DNA from 2 places in the Aeribacillus sp. SP014 genome. Region 1 is predicted to be linked to the other one. Evidence: a T-box and tRNA genes for the amino acid it is inferred to sense, from the RefSeq annotation. Region 1 holds a T-box; the other holds one or more tRNA genes.
The links. The T-box of region 1 lies ahead of ACVIJU_RS14635 (valine--tRNA ligase). A T-box ahead of a tRNA ligase gene usually reads a tRNA of that ligase, here a tRNA-Val.

Region 1 (8,732 bases):
TTTCATAGGCAAGCTCCCAATTGTCTTCATACTCTTTATCCTTCATGTCGCAAGCCTCGTATAATTCTTTCGCATCAGCTGCTTTCGGGAAATGAAAGGTTGTAAAAATGATTCGATTTGCTATTTGTGCAGCCTGCTCGATCATTTCTTTATATTGCTTGTCCTTCACACAAGAAAATAACATGATGATTTTCTTATCAGGGTAAAACTTTTGTACAGTTTCTTTCAACGCTGCCATTCCTTCCGGATTATGTGCTCCGTCCAAAATGACTCTCGGTTTTTCCTTTACTTCTTCAAACCGCCCTTTCCAAAAAGTTCGCTTCAATCCTTCCTGTATATGCTCCTCCTCTATGATAAACGAATAATAAACTCTTAAATAATCAAGCGTCATGACACTCAGTGCAGCATTGATCGCTTGATGGTTTCCTTTCATCTGTAATGAAAGGCTGTTATATCGTTTAAAGGGGGTTTGTACAAAAAATTCATCAAAATCTCCTGCGTGAAAATCCCTAGTGAGCCAATAATGCTTTGCTTTTTTTTCTTTTGCAACACGCTCAATGACATCAAGGGCTTCCTTTTGTTCCACAGCTGTAATGACAGGAACTCCGTTTTTAATAATGCCTGCCTTTTGCTCTGCAATCTCTTCTATCGTTGAGCCAAGGATGTTTAAATGATCATGTCCAATCATTGTAATCACTGAAAGAATAGGATTCGCAATATTCGTAGAATCCCATTTTCCCCCGAGTCCTGTTTCTAATAAAACAACATCCGGCACGTTGATTTTACCAAAATAATAAAACATCATCGCAGTAATGACTTCAAACTCTGTCGGTGCTCCAAGCTCCGTTTTCTCAAGCTCGTCAACAACCGGTTTGATCACATTGGATAGCTGCAATATTTCCTCTTCAGAAATGGGATTGCCATCTATCGTAATTCGTTCATTGAATGATTCCAAATAAGGCGAGGTGAAAGCACCTACTTTATATTCAGCGGCTTTTAACACCTCTTGCATAAAAGCAATCGTTGATCCTTTCCCGTTTGTTCCGGCTACATGAATGAAGCGGCATCTTCTTTCCGGATGATCAAGCTTTTCCATCATCCATTCCATTCGCTGGAGACCAGGCTTTATTCCAAAGGTTAGGCGGGAATGTATCCACTTGAGTGCTTCTTCATATGTTTGAAACATATAAATTCCCCTCCTTGAACTCTCGAACATTTTCAATGAATTTGAATGGCCGGATGTATCATAAACGTTTTGATGGAAGAAAATCCGGGGCATACCCGGATTTGTTTTAGCCTTTCAGCTCCTGAAGTCGTTTTAACACCGCCTGCTGTTTTTCTAAATAGTCCTTTTCTTTTGCCCGCTCTTCTTCTACGACTTCTTTCGGTGCTTTTTTAATAAATCCTTCATTGGCAAGCTTTTTCTGAACGCGCTCGACTTCTTTATTCCATTTCTCTAATTCTTTTTCAAGCCGTTTGATTTCTTCTTCCACATTAATGAGTCCTTCAAGAGGAAGAAATACTTCTGCCCCGCTCACAACAGCTGTCATAGCCTTGTCAGGAGCTTCAATGTTTGTATCAATTGTTAATGAGCTAGGATTGCAAAATCTCTCTAAATAGCTGCGGTTTTTCTCCAACTGGTTTTTAACTTCTTCACTATGAGCATGAATGATCATATCCACCTGCTTCTTCATCGGCGTGTTCACTTCAGCGCGAATATTACGGACTGAGCGAATCACATCAACTAGAAGCTTCATTTCGTTTGCAGCTTTTTCATCAGAAAGCTCCTGACGTACAACCGGCCATGAAGCAATTGTAATCGATTCTCCCTGATGAGGAAGGTGCTGCCAAATTTCTTCTGTTATAAACGGCATAAAAGGATGAAGGAGTCGCAATGTTTGATCTAACACATATGCCAAAATGGAACGAGTTGTCTTTTTCGCTTCCTCATCATTTCCGTACAGCGGAATTTTTGCCATTTCAATATACCAGTCGCAAAAATCATCCCAAATAAAATTGTACAGCACCCGACCGGCTTCGCCAAATTCATATTTTTCCGCAAGTCTTGTGACAAGCTCAATCGTTTCATTTAACCGTGTGAGAATCCATTTATCTACCACTGATTTTTTTCCGTTTAAATCAATTTCTTCATATGTTAAACCGTTCAAATTCATCAGTACAAAGCGGGAGGCGTTCCATATTTTATTGGCAAAATTCCACACGGCTTCTACTTTTTCAAAGCTAAATCTTAAATCCTGTCCTGGGCTTGAGCCGGTAGCTAAAAAGTAGCGCAAAGAGTCCGCACCGTATTTGTCAATAACATCCATCGGATCGACGCCATTGCCTAATGATTTGCTCATTTTTCTTCCTTCTGAATCGCGCACAAGTCCATGAATCAAAACATCTTTAAACGGTCTTTTCCCAGTAAACTCCAATCCTTGGAAAATCATCCGCGAAACCCAAAAGAAAATAATGTCATACCCGGTAACAAGGACATCTGTCGGATAATAGCGTTTATAATCTTTTGCCTCTTTATCAGGCCAGCCCATTGTTGAAAACGGCCATAAAGCAGAGCTGAACCATGTATCTAACACATCTGGATCCTGCTCCCAATTTTCAATATCTTTAGGCGGCTCATGATCAACATAAACTTCGCCTGTTTCCTTATGATACCAAGCTGGAATGCGATGTCCCCACCATAACTGACGGGAAATACACCAGTCGCGAATGTTTTCCAGCCAATGCAAATACGTTTTTTCAAATCGTTCAGGAATAAAATGAACTTTCCCTTCTGTTTTCTGAAGGTTCAAAGCAGCTTCGGCCAAAGGCTTCATTTTCACAAACCATTGAGTTGATAAATACGGCTCGATAACTGCTCCGCTTCGTTCACTATGGCCTACGGAATGGATATGCTCTTCAATTTTAAATAAAATTCCTTCCTCCTGCAGGTCTTTCACCAACTGCTTCCGGCATTCAAAGCGATCCATTCCTTCATATTTTCCCGCTTTTTCATTCATTGTCCCGTCTTCATTCATGACTAATATTCTTTCTAAATTGTGGCGGTTTCCGATTTCAAAGTCGTTCGGATCGTGTGCAGGAGTTATTTTTACTGCTCCTGAACCGAATTCCATATCGACATATTCATCTGCGACGATCGGAATTTCCCGTCCTGTTATTGGCAGCTTCACTGTTTTTCCGATTAAATGCTTATACCTATCATCATCAGGATGAACTGCCACTGCTGTATCCCCAAGCATCGTTTCCGGGCGAGTGGTCGCGACTTCAATATATCCGGATCCATCAGCCAGCGGATATTTTAAATGATAAAGTGCCCCTTTCACTTCTTTATAAATGACTTCGATATCGGAAAGGGCTGTTTTTGTCACCGGATCCCAGTTAATAATGTACTCTCCTCGGTAAATAAGACCTTTTTTATAAAGCGATACAAAAACCTCTCTTACAGCTTTTGAAAGACCTTCATCAAGGGTGAACCTCTCTCTTGTGTAGTCAAGACCTAGGCCTAATTTTGCCCATTGTTTGCGAATATGGTCTGCATATTCTTCCTTCCATTTCCATGTTTCTTCTACAAATTTTTCCCGCCCGAGATCATACCGACTTTTCCCTTCTTCGCGCAGCTTTGCTTCCACCTTGGCTTGTGTGGCGATTCCCGCATGATCCATCCCTGGCAGCCACAAAACATCGTACCCTTGCATTCGCTTCATTCGGGTAATAATATCTTGAAGAGTTGTATCCCATGCATGTCCAAGGTGAAGCTTACCGGTGACGTTTGGCGGAGGAATAACGATCGTGAAAGGAGTTTTCCCCTCATCATCTTTTGCTTCAAAAAATTTTCCCTCGAGCCAAAATGCATACCGATCCTCTTCAACCGTTTTCGGATCGTATTTTGGGGAAAGAGTGATTTCTGAATTCGACATATTTATGAAAACCTCCTTATTTTCATTCTAAAATATAAAAACTCCTTCCATCCTAAAAGGACGAAAGGAGATGTTTTCGCGGTACCACCTTTTTTCACAGATACGTCTGTGCACTTCTTTCAGGTAACGGCTAATGCCGGCTCCCTTTACTAAAAAGCTTTCAAGGAAGCTGCTCCAGGGCGACTTTCCAACGGGATCTCCTAGGAAATCTTCCAGCCTGCGATTTCCCTCTCTGGAAGGAGTCGTTCGTTGTACTACTCCCCTTCAACACATTTTCACAAACTATATAAATTTCTATATTTAATAGTACTAAAAAATTGTTTTTTTCGTCAATATTTTCCCCATCTTCCTTAACCTTTAAACAAAAATCACAAAATGTTCTTTATTTCATAATATAAATTAACAAAGTTGAAGGTGATCAGCATGAGAAAAAAAATAAAACCATACTATATTCAATCGTTTATTAAACAATTCCGATCTACTCTTGAACAGTTCATCGTTCCTTTAACGATTTTTCAGGGAATTCGAACAATCCTTTTACCAACTATGTTTGATATTATTTTATTAGCCATTTTACTATTTCTAGCAGCCGCGTTGTATATGGAACGGGGCTAAAGCTGCCAGATCCCCCATTCATTCTGATGCCAATGAATCGTTTTCTAGTTTTTCATTCCATTTTAAAGCAATGTACCCGGTATTTTTCATTTGCCAGTATGCTCTTAACAGCTGTTTGCAATATTCTAATTCTCCCTTTTCGCTTTTCTTTTTTTGATATTGCCGGACAAGCTTTAATAATTTAGCTGGATAGGATAAATAGCTTACCAACAGCAATCTCTCAGTTTTTGTTAAAGGAAGCACTTTTTCGTAATCTGATATATATTGCACATTTTGATCACTAACGGTTGGTTCCGCTTCGGAGAGGTTCATAAACATTAAGAAAAGGTCGTAAATTGGAGTAGCAAATGCTGCATCTTCCATATTAATAAAATAAATTTTCCCTTTTGGATCTAACAGAAAATGAGATAAGGAGACATTTACTTTGTTCAGTGCAATTCGCATGTGAGAGGATTGCTTTATTTCGTTATACCACTCATCAAGCTTTGCTTCAGCAAATAAGATGGCTTGCCTCGTTTCAAAATAATAACTGAAGACCGCCAATTCAAAAGGCGACATATACCATTTTTTTTCGATTTGTTCCATAAATGCTTCCAGCAGGTTGAAATTTCTCTTCCACTTGTTCTGAATCTGTTGATACACATTTTCGAGCTGAACTAGAGGTATGTTGATTTCCTGTTTTGTTTTTTTATGGAGTTTCGCTAAGTGGAAAAAAAGGATTGAGGCATTTTTTTCATCAACGATTGAACCTTCCATCCAAGGCATTAAATAAAACGATTGCGTTGAGTCATTAACAAACACATTTCCGTTCGTTGTCCTATAAATCGGCACGATTCCTAAAGATGGAAAGTCGTGAAAAATTGAATATAATTTTAGAATGTTTCTTTGCTTTTTAATCGTTGTTCGTTTTAAAGCATATGTTCTTTTTTCACAATGAATTTTTAAGACATTTTTTGTTTTTTTCTCTAAATAAATCGGTTTGATTGGATAATGCTGCAAAATCCTCATGGCCGTTTTCAGATCATCGCTCATCTTCCCACACGCCTTTAAAGAAAATAAAGAAAAGCTTGAGGTGGTTGGATCCCTCTCAAGCCGCTTGCAAAAATTACGTTTGTTGTGTTTCAAGAACCGGGATATATAAAATGTCTCCTTCACTAATCTCTTTATCATGGTGAAATTGATTTACTCGATTGAGCTGCTGGAGCGTAATGTTGTAGCGTTCGCAAATATTTTCGAGCGAGTCTCCCTGCTGGACAATGTACATTCTTAATTTAGAAAATTCTTCTTCCTCATTTTTCGTAAACAATTTTGTTAAATATAAGGTGTTATCATTTTTCCTTACAGATTCTTTTTCTTCATCGTCTTTTTCGACATAATTGGAAATTTTATTGATCACTGGCTTTTCTTCTTCTATGCGGCCTTTCTCTTCCAAACTGACTTGATTTTTCTTCGCTTCAACAGTGAATGTATCGTAATCCGTTTCCGTTTCTTCTTCTCTCTTTAATGGCATCATAAAAACAATGTCTGCCGTCTCTTCATTGTCATCCTTTTGAACAGCATCACGATCATGTTCGATTTGCTCATTTTGATCGCGTTCGGCTGTATCGAATTCGAAATATTCATTAAGACTTTTCTGTTCATTGTCTTTTTCAATATTTTCCGCTTTGTTGATTGGTTCATCGTTGAAACGATTTTCTTTGATCGTTGATTCGGTTTCATCTTCTTCCCTTTCATCAGACTGTCGAACGGATGAGATTTCCGCTTCAGCATCTATGATCTCGTCCACTTCATTTGCAGCAGTTTCTTCCGCCTGCTCTTCTCGAATTCCGTAAATGGATAGATCAGCTATAAGCTTTAAACCATTTGCTTCCGGAAAATCATAATCAAATGATTCAATCGCCACAAACACCTCTTCTAAATTGGCAATTCTTTTTTTCGGTATTGTAATATCGACCGGAAGCTCGTGTCTAAATTCCATTACACCGTCATTTCTCGCTTCTACATTTTGTATATAACGGGCGATGGAGGAGGTTTGAAGAAGTTTATCATTCTGTTGCTCCTCTCCATCGAATTTGTATTCTCCGGAAAGCTCTAGAGCACCTTTTATCGTTACATATCCATCATGTTCTTCAATTGAGATGTCAGGTTCCAGTGAAATGGACAATAGTTCAGAAGGTTGAAAATGATGGCGAAACAAGACCGATTCCTCTACCGAAAATCGTAAAACGGACGTTTCTTCAATGGACATGCGGACTTCCTCCTTTCTCCAATCAATCTAATTTATCGTGCCATTAAAGATGTATGAAGGAGGATGGCAAAATATGCACGGGAAACAAAAATAAAAGGACCAGCTTCAATCAGAAGCTAGTCCTTTTAGCTCGTTATCTCAAAACCGAAAAAGCTTTTTCACATGCTTCTATTGTTTTTTCAATATCTTCATCCGAATGCTCTGTTGACAGAAACATTCCTTCAAATTGGGAAGGAGGCAAGTAAATGCCTTCATCCGCCATAACACGATAATACTTTGCAAAAAAATCAAGGTTTGATGTTTTTGCTTTTTCGTAATTGACAACATCTTCATTTGTAAAGAAAAATCCGATCATTGATCCCGCTCTATTAATTGTATGAGGGATTTCATATTTTTGAGCAGCTTTGCGCAAGCCTTCCTCTAATTTATCCGCTTTTCTTTTAAATTCTTTATATGTGTCTGGTGTAAGCTGAATGAGTGTTTCATATCCGGCTGTCATCGCAAGCGGATTTCCTGAAAGTGTCCCCGCTTGATAAATAGGACCGACAGGAGCGATTTTTTCCATGATATCCGCCCGTCCGCCATAGGCTCCGACTGGAAGTCCTCCTCCAATGACTTTTCCTAAACATGTCAAATCCGGAGTCACTCCAAAGTATCCTTGGGCGCAATGATAGTCAACGCGAAAACCGGTCATCACTTCGTCAAAAATCAGAAGCGATTCGTATTGTTTGGTGATCTCGCGCAAGCCTTCTAAAAAGCCTTCTTTAGGCGGTACAACACCCATATTTCCGGCTACTGGCTCGACGATCACGGCAGCTATGTCTTCGCCAAATTTTTCAAAAGCAAAGCGGACGCTCTCTAAATCATTATATGGAACAGTAATCGTATGCTGGGCAATTCCTTCCGGCACCCCTGGACTATCCGGAAGCCCTAATGTGGCAACTCCTGATCCAGCCTTAATGAGCAGCGAATCTCCATGGCCATGATAACATCCTTCAAATTTTAAAATTTTATTTCTTCCCGTATATCCGCGGGCAAGGCGCAATGCGCTCATTGTCGCTTCCGTACCAGAGTTCACCATCCGCACAATTTCAACGGAAGGAACCCTCTCCACAACGAGCTCCGCCAGCTTATTTTCAATTAAGGTCGGCGCCCCAAAGCTCGTTCCTTGCTCCGCTATTTTCTTTAATGCTTCAACAACTCTGTCATTGGCATGTCCTAAAATTAACGGTCCCCATGAAAGAACATAATCAATATATTCGTTGCCATCAATGTCATACACTTTAGAACCTTTTCCGCGCTCAATAAAGATCGGATTCATTTGAACGGATTTAAACGCGCGCACAGGGCTGTTGACCCCGCCGGGCATCAACGTCTTCGCTTTTTCAAATGCTTTTTTCGAACGTTCATATTTCATGAAATGAGCCCCCTTTTCAATAATCAGACTGTTCATCTAACCAACGGGCAACATCTTTTGCATGGTACGTAATTATTAAATCCGCGCCGGCTCTTTTCATGCTTGTAAGCATTTCAAGGACAGTGCCTTTTTCATCAATCCATCCATTTTCAGCTGCCGCTTTAATCATTGAGTACTCGCCGCTTACATTATAAGCAACGACAGGAAGGTTAAAATGATTTTTAACATCACGGACAATGTCTAAATAAGAAAGCGCCGGTTTCACAATTAAAAAATCGCATCCTTGTTCAACATCTGCTTCTGCTTCCCTTAATGCCTCCAGCCTGTTAGCCGGATCCATCTGGTACGTCTTCCGATCACCGAATTTCGGCGTGCTTTCAGCTGCTTCCCGGAACGGTCCGTAAAAAGCACTGGCATATTTGACCGCATATGACATAATTGGAATATGAACAAATCCTTCTTCATCAAGCGCTTCCCGAATGGCTGCGACAAATCCATCCATCATATTGGATGGAGC
Region 2 (8,732 bases), 190 kb from region 1:
ACGGCGTTTTGCGGAATGATCGCAATTGGAGCCGGGATGATCGGATATTGGATGAGAAAAATGCATTTGATTGAACGAATTGCCGCAGTCGTGGCCGGGCTGTTGCTGATTTATCCAGAACGTTTTTCAGACATTTCAGGTCTCATCATTTTCATCGCATTATATGCGTTTCAATATATATGGAAATACAAAGCTGATCAAAAAGTGAAGGGTGAGAGCATTTAAAGAAGACAGGTTGTCATGGAAGAATCGATCCATTGATTAGAACATGATTACAGGCGGAATCATTGAGACGCAGAATAAACGCGGAGAGCAATTCACATTGGAACGAACAAAATCAGGATAAAATGTCGGAGAGACAGAAAGGATGTGTTGGAATCAATCCATTAATTTGCAGAAGGCCGATTTATTTTTATGCTGCAAAATTCAAAATGTTGTTTAAGAAAAACCGCTTTATGTCACGAATAGGTGGGAAATGGAGCGGCATTTCAACCTAGACGGCAAAATGAAATCCGATAGAAAACGAAAATTTAAATCTATAAAAACCAAGCATAGAGGAAAAAATGAATGATCAGCTCTATAGGCGCGATTCTAAAACGGCAAAAAATAATGAAGTGGAAGCATCTTTGACACTTCCACTTCAATCATATTTGCTTGGAATCTTAATTGAAAAAACGATTAATCTTCAAACAATTCGTCCATTAACTCTTCAATTTCTTGTCTTCGTTTGCTTGTTTCTTGTTTATCGACATAATAACGGTTATTTTTCTGAATAATTACATCTCCCGTTTCTGCATTTTTAGGCAACTGGCTTTTTAAAATTTCGATTATTTTGCCGTTTTCATCTTCGCAGACTGCGATGTCATTTTCAAATCGATCAATAATAAATTTCATAATGTCCCACCTTATCTAGGAGTGAAAGATGTTTGTGCTTTATAAGTTTTGTTTTTATAAGTGGCTGATACATCGATTTTAACAGTATAACCTTTTGCAGCACGGCCGATTTTTACCGACAATGGCTTACCAATAGTACCGGTATAAGTGGTGTTTTTGCTTTTGTATTTAAAAACAGCTTTATATTTTGTTCCGTTTGGCAGCCCTTTTACATTCAGTATTATTGTAGAGTTTTGCTTTGGAGTTTTGTTATCGACACTTGCTGTTAATTTGTAGCTAGTTGGTTTGCTTGCTGTGCCGGACGATGCCACTTTTACATTAAAGGAAAGATTGGAGCCGTTCGTTGTTGCAACAATATGGCCTTGTTTATCCGTTCTAAAAGTGTTTATTTTGTATGCTTTCAGCCGATTGATCACATCTTGAGTAGGATGGCCGTATGAGTTCTTGCCGACGGAAATGACGGCATATGTCGGTTTTACTGAGTTTAACAGCGCTGTGCTTGTAGATGTTTTGGCACCATGGTGTCCTACTTTTAGGACGTCAGCTCGCAAATTTTGTTTAGCTTTAATCATATCCGATTCTGCTTTAAGTTCCGCATCGCCAGTGAAAAGAAATGATTTTTTACCGTAAGTAAGCTTTAAAACAGCACTCCAGTTATTTAAGTCGCTTTTTGGATATGCTTTGACAGGCCCAACGAATTTTGCGGTAACTCCTTTGATCGGCAAAGCAACATTTGCTTGAGCGGTCTTTATTTTTTTGCCTTCACGCTTAACAGCATTTAAAAAATCTTTGTAGCTTTCCGTCGTATGGCTGACTTTTGGCGCATACACCTGCTCTACTCGAAAAGCAGATAGCACAGTGTCCAGACCGCCAATATGATCTGCGTCCGGATGAGTTGCAATCATTATTTCGATATCATCCACTTTTTGCTTTTTCAAATAATTAACAACGTCATCTCCATAACTGTTATTTCCGCCATCAATGAGAATATCTTCTCCATTTGGAGCTTTTATGTAAATTGCGTCTCCTTGTCCGACATTAATAAAATGAACATACATATTTTTTGCCTGAGCGCTTGTTGTTTCGTGAAACGGGATCAACAGAAAAGAAAATGCAAACACTATCGAAAACAATAGCTTACGTAATTTCATCAAAATCACTCCGAGTACTGAATAGATCAAATTGATTATACAGCGTGGTAGGAAAAATTTACAAGATTTAATTTAGAAAATTTTATTTTTTTTTACAGAAAATTAAATTTTCTAGTCTAATTGAACTAAAGTCTCATCCGATTTTTTCATGCCGAAAAAAGAAGCCGACCCAAAAGGCTTGGATCGGCCTAAACAGACAAAGGTCTGTACATTTTTAATTTTGTTGAAATCTGGTCATTCCAAAATTTAATTTTTCCCAAAATTTAATTTTTCAAACGTAACTTTTGGTGAATGGAGGAATCAAAAAGTTTAAGTAAAAAAACTAGTTTGCATATTTTAAAACAAGGAGAAACGTAATTTGTTAAAAACAATTGATAAGAAGATTAAATAAAACTTTGTGTTGCTAATTATTGTTGTCGCCAATTAGCTCGCTGTACCTAACTTTATTTAGCGTAAAAACATATTGCACAGTCAAAAAAGGTGAATATAACTAAAATTATTAAAAAATACAATATGGCCGCGAGAAAATGGAAAATTTGAACGATATAAAAGGCGTAAACAAAATTTACATTTAAAAAAAATTACAAGTTAAATAGTCTGTTGAATAAACCTGATATTTTAATGTTTCGCCGTTAAAAAGTCGGCAAAAAAAGAGAAAAAGAAAACGCGATTCTTGTATTTCACAAGAACCACGTCTACTAAGGTTTTTAATGATGATTCCGACTGGGCTCGAACCAGCGACCTCCACCCTGTCAAGGTGGCGCTCTCCCTGCTGAGCTACGGAATCATATTAACAAAACAGATGAATTTCTAATGCGTTTTTTTGACAATTTCTATTGTAATGTTGTTATAAAAATATGTCAAGCCTCAATATGCAAGTTTTTTTACTTGCTGTAGTTTTTAATCATTGATAAGCTCTTTCTGGTCTTAGAATCTAAATTGATAAAAGGAAGTGCTTTTAATAGAAGCACAAATGTTGAGAATTATAAATTATGCGAAACGACCAACCGGATTACCGGGCGGTTTTTGTTTCTGATTGACGACAAAGTGTAACAGTAGTTATTTTTTCGTTTTATCTAAATAATCTGTAAGGAGTCCTCTTTGTTATACAAAATGATAGGAAAGAAAAACGAAAAACAGGAGTGTCCTTTTGCCATTTATGCAATATTTTTGAAATCGTTTTAATAATTTGATAGGATAACATTTATAATATCGATCATTTTTGAAAATCCTTATAAAGGAATGTGATAAAAAATGAAAAAAGACCAAGTCTTGGATCAGAGGCACCGCCCTTTGCGCGATTTGCGTATTTCTGTAACCGACCGATGTAATTTCCGGTGCACGTATTGTATGCCGAAAGAGATATTCGGAGACGATTATCAATTCCTTCCGAAGGATCACTTGTTGACGTTTGAAGAAATTGTCGAGCTCACGAAAATTTTTGTTGAGCTTGGCGTGAAGAAAATTAAGCTGACGGGAGGCGAACCGCTTCTTCGAAAGGATGTATATAAACTAATTGCCATGCTTTCAAAAATTGAAGGAATTCATGATATTGGTTTGACAACAAACGGCGTGTATTTAAAAAAGTATGGCTCAAAATTGTATGAAGCAGGTCTTCGCCGATTGAACATCAGCCTTGATGCGATTGATGACGATACGTTTCGACGTTTAAATGGCCGAGATGTATCAGCAAAGACGGTCTTGGCAAATATTGATTATGCTGTATCAGTCGGATTTTCGGTTAAAGTAAATATGGTTGTACAAAAAGGAGTAAATGATCACCAAATTTTGCCGATGACGGAATATTTTAAAAACAAGGGGATTCCATTAAGATTTATTGAATTTATGGATGTAGGCAATACAAACGGCTGGAATATGAAAGATGTCTTGATAAAAAAAGATATTGTAAAGATGATTAGTTCTGTTTATTCCATTGAACCAATTGATGAAAACTACTTTGGAGAGGTAGCCAAGAGATATCGTCATCAAGACACAGGTTCAGAAATCGGATTTATTACATCAGTATCAGAACCATTTTGTTCAAGCTGTACGAGGGCGCGTATTTCATCAGACGGAAAGCTGTACACTTGTTTATATGCCCACGAAGGATTTGATTTACGGGATTTCATTCGTTCAGGAAAAAGTCCAGAAGAAATCAAAATGGCTATTGAACGTGTTTGGCAAAATCGTAAAGATCAATATTCTGTTGAACGTACAGAAAACAAAGGTATGTTGAACAAAAATAAAATTGAGATGTCATATATAGGAGGATAAACAATCGGCGTTTGGTGATGAAATGCTGATTGTTTTTTTATTTTTTTAGAAAATTCGAAAGAGAAAAAATTAAAATTGAAATAGTAAAATTTTTAAACCATTAAAATATATTTTTATCTAATATATAGAAACAAGGAGGGGAGCAATTGGCTGATGTATTAATTGTTGATAATGATAAATCTGCTCGGAAGGATGTAAAGTCAATTATTGAAGATAGTAAATTCAGCTTTCTTTCCATTTATGAAGCAAGTACATCTCAACGAGGTATGATCCTTTTAAAGCAAAATCGACCGACTATACTCATTGTGGATATCTCCTTGCCAGATATAGACGGTATCAAATTAGGGAGATCAGCGTTAGAGCTGTATCCAGATTTGCCTGTGATTGTTGTGACTCAGTTAAAAATGTTCGAGTTTGTCCAGGAAGCGATCAACTCAGGTTTTTCAGCTTATTTGTTGAAACCGCTTTCCAAAAATGAACTGCTTGATACATTTGAGCGGATTTTGCCCAAAGGATTAAATAAAGAAATTAATCAAACCATCAATGGTAAAAGTCATTTTTCCTCTGACTTAAAAAATCCGATCGAAAGTGCCATTCAGTTTATTCAAATGAATTATGGTTATGCTCTTACTCTAAAAGAAGTGGCAAATCAAGTATATTTAAGTCCATCTTATTTCAGCCGATTGTTTAAAGAAGAAGTTGGTATGACATTTGTGGAATATTTATCGTTTGTTAGAGTTCAAAAAGCTAAAACGCTGCTTAGAGTTTCGAGTCTTCCGATTGAAATTATCGCTAACAATACCGGTTTTTCAAATGCAAGCTATTTTGCAACCGCTTTTAAAAAATTGGTTGGGAAGACGCCAAGAGAGTATCGGGAGCAGTTTCATTTTAAAGAATAGGAGGTGAAGTCGTGATTACGATTAAAAAGGAATTGGAACGCTGCAAAAAGGAAGGGTTATCAGGTGTTATTGGAACCATTATTTCTACAAAAGGATCTACCTACCAAAAGACAGGGGCAAAATGCTTCGTATCAGAAGATCGAAAGCTAACAGGTCTTTTAAGCGGAGGCTGCGTCGAAGCAGATATTGTAGAACATGCTGTAAAAGTGCTCGAAACGGGTAAGCCGGCAGTTCTCCACTATGATTTTTACGGAGAAGAGGATATTGTTTGGGGACTTGGTGTCGGCTGTAATGGGAAAATGAACATATTTTTACAACCATATCTGCCAAAAAAGCAGCCTGAAAGGACAGAAGTGATTGATCAATATTTTTCTCAATCCCTCCAAAAACAATTACACGCTGTCACGATCGTGAATGCGAAAGATGAAAATCTTCAAGGAAAAATGTGGATCCTAGACCCTTTGCAAAGTAATGACGACTCACTTATTACCGTTTCTGAAATTGCTCATGATTATCAACATCGAAAAAACAATTTAAAAAATGAAATGGTTTATTTAGGTGGTGAAAAAGAATTGTACGTATATTATGAATCATTAAGTCCACCACCACACTTAAAGATTTTTGGCGCAGGTCCTGATGCCATTCCGCTTGTCAAAATGGCGAAAAGCTTGAAATGGATTGTGACTGTTCTTGACCATCGTCCTACTTATTGCAATGAAAATAATTTTCCTGATGCTGATTTTATCCAAGTTTATCCTAAAGGGTCTGTTCCTGACGTTTCGTTTAATGAAAACACATATGTCATTATAATGACACACAATTATTTGCACGATCAAGAAATATTAGAATCCATCATTCATTCAAATGCGGCTTACATTGGCCTTTTAGGTCCGAAAAAAAGAACTGCCCAATTAATTGAAAGCAGCCAAACTCTAAAGGCTCATCCTTCTATTCAGCAAATTCATAGTCCTATTGGTCTTGATATTGGAGCGAAAACACCGGAAGAAATTGCCTTTAGTATTTTGGCTGAAATTATGACGGTGTACAGAGGAGGAACAGGAAAGAAATTATCAGAGCTGGCGGCAATGGCTTATTCCTAAAAAAGATACATCAGTCATAAAGGTGAAAAAACATATTTTGTTGAGTGTTATCAGCTGCAGTTTTTTAAAGTGGATGGTCAAACACAATCTATTAATACCATCTATTGGAAAGGTATTAACCAAAATACCGTGGATGTAAGTAAAAAATCTCAGTTAAGCGGTAGTGTTGCTGTCTTAACTCTGAACGGAAGTTTCTATGAAATAAGTAAACCGATTGGTTTTGGGGGATATTACCAATCAAGGCTGATTACATTGCTAAAAATAAGATTAAAAAATGCATCTGACAAGACTGACACCGTTGTTGCGTTATTGTGCCGTGATTCAATGCTATGAAAGAAATGGGAACCTGTTTATTGTTCAAGCAAAATATCGAATAAAAAGGTCATCCAGTTCTTTAAAGGGATGAGCCAAAAGGGCAAAAATTCGAAATGATATTTGTTTTGCTGCGATCGTAATATCCTCAAGTTATTGAGTCACCACAAAATTATGAGAGATTTCTTCGGAAGGAGGTAAGTTAAATGAGTAAAGTGATTGGGAAAAGAGTGACGCGTGTTGAAGATGCTAGATTATTGACTGGTCAGGGAAAATATATTGATGACATCGGTACCCCGCCGAATACTGGTCATGTGGCCATTTTAAGGAGCCCTTATCCGCATGCCAAAATTGTGTCTATCGATTATTCGGAAGCCTTAGAAATTCCTGGAGTAAAGGGTGTTGTAACAGGTAAGGATGTACATCCTCTATTAAATCCTTTTAGTGTTGGCGTCAGTGCTCCAGTACACTATTATCCAATTGCTATTGATAAAGTTCGTTTTGTAGGTGAGCCAGTAGCAGTTGTCGTGGCAAAAAACCGATATATTGCGGAGGATGCGTTAGAAAAAATTAAGGTGAAATATGAAAATCTTGAACCAATTGTAGATATTGAACGTGCGCTCGAAAAAGGAGCACCTATTTTACATGAAAATGTTGGTTCAAATATCGCTAATCATCGAACTTTTCATTATGGAGATGTAGAGAAGGCTTTTGAGCAGGCTGACAAAATCATCAAGCATCGTTTTCATTTTCCGAAATATTCTGCAACACCAGTTGAAACATATGGTATTGTCGCCCAATACGATCATAGCTCTGATAGTTATACAGTTCACGCAAACTTTCATGGACCGTTTGTACTCCATTCGATTATGGCAGGTGCATTAAAAATTCCAAGCAATCGGTTGCGGATTATTATACCAAAAGATATTGGAGGCAGCTATGGAATTAAGGCAGGAATATTTCCGTATATCGTTCTTTGTTCCGTTGTAAGCCGTCTCGTAGGCTGTCCAGTGAAATGGATCGAGGACAGGCAGGAGCATTTATCAGCTAGTTCAAGCTGTACGGATCGAGTCACATATATTGAAGCAGCAGTAAAAAATGACGGAAAAATACTCGGATTAAAAATGAAAATGATTGACAACGTTGGTGCATATATCCGGGCACCAGAGCCGGCATGTCTGTACCGGAACCATGCAAACACAACCGGCGCCTATGATATTCCAAACTTAATGATTGATGCGTATGCCGTTATGACGAATAAATTGCCAACAGGGCTTATACGCGGATATGGGGGACAAGAAACGTATTTCCCTCTTGAACGGATCATGCAAATCATTTCAGATGAATTAAAATTAGAGCCAGCTGAAGTGATCAGACGGAATTTAATTAAAAAAGAACAATTTCCATACAGAACGGCATCTGGTGGAGTGTATGACAGCGGCGACTATGAAAAAGCATTTGATCTGTTATTAAAAATCGGTAAATATGATGAATTCAGAAAAAAACAAGCTGAAGCACGCAAGAGGGGGAAGCTTCTTGGTGTTGGCCTCGCTGTTATCGTTGAACCATCCGGTTCGAATATGGGGTACATTACGATCGCCTTAACTCCAGAGGAAAGAAAAGCAGGATTGCCGAAATCTGGTTGTTCAGAAGCGGCGACGATTTCGATGGATCCTATGGGAAATGTGAATGTGCGCATTAGTACAACACCGTCCGGACAAGGGCATGAAACGGTCGCTAGCCAAATCGTATCGGAAATTCTCGGAATTCCGCATGAAAAAATTAATGTTGTAGCTGAACTTGATACAGCAACAAGTGCATGGTCCATTGCTTCTGGAAGCTATTCCAGCCGGTTTGCGTCACTCGGATCAAGTGCAGTGTACTATGCAGCACATAAGGTAAAAAATAAGCTTATCAAAATTGCTGCACATTTTTTAAAAGCTAAGGAAGAAGATTTAACAATTGAAAAAGGCAACATTGTTTCCAAAACCGATCCATCTAAATCTATTTCTATAAAAAGGGTTGTTGGATCAGCCCATTGGAATCCGCTTTCTTTACCTGAAGGGATGGAGCCTGGAATTTATGAAACAGCCTATTATACA

Region 2: it has a tRNA-Val gene. The T-box ahead of ACVIJU_RS14635 (valine--tRNA ligase) is inferred to sense a tRNA for this amino acid. The anticodon was not compared.

What each region holds. Positions count from the first base shown of each region.
Region 1 covers NZ_JBSRXI010000001.1:2,987,374-2,996,105, forward strand. Annotated here, with positions in the region: gene ACVIJU_RS14630 (bifunctional folylpolyglutamate synthase/dihydrofolate synthase) at 1-1,186, opposite strand, end outside; gene ACVIJU_RS14635 (valine--tRNA ligase) at 1,293-3,935, opposite strand; T-box leader at 3,989-4,212, opposite strand; gene ACVIJU_RS14640 (hypothetical protein) at 4,359-4,550, shown strand; gene ysxE (spore coat protein YsxE) at 4,569-5,582, opposite strand; gene spoVID (stage VI sporulation protein D) at 5,656-6,798, opposite strand; gene hemL (glutamate-1-semialdehyde 2,1-aminomutase) at 6,932-8,215, opposite strand; gene hemB (porphobilinogen synthase) at 8,232-8,732, opposite strand, start outside.
Region 2 covers NZ_JBSRXI010000001.1:3,179,614-3,188,345, reverse strand. Annotated here, with positions in the region: gene ACVIJU_RS15615 (TRAP transporter permease) at 1-225, shown strand, start outside; gene ACVIJU_RS15610 (DUF3006 domain-containing protein) at 679-894, opposite strand; partial or broken gene ACVIJU_RS15605 (ComEC/Rec2 family competence protein) at 1,218-2,045, opposite strand; tRNA gene ACVIJU_RS15600 (tRNA-Val) at 2,760-2,832, opposite strand; gene moaA (GTP 3',8-cyclase MoaA) at 3,300-4,319, shown strand; gene ACVIJU_RS15590 (response regulator transcription factor) at 4,466-5,218, shown strand; gene ACVIJU_RS15585 (XdhC family protein) at 5,230-6,318, shown strand; gene ACVIJU_RS15580 (hypothetical protein) at 6,388-6,651, shown strand; gene ACVIJU_RS15575 (xanthine dehydrogenase family protein molybdopterin-binding subunit) at 6,837-8,732, shown strand, end outside.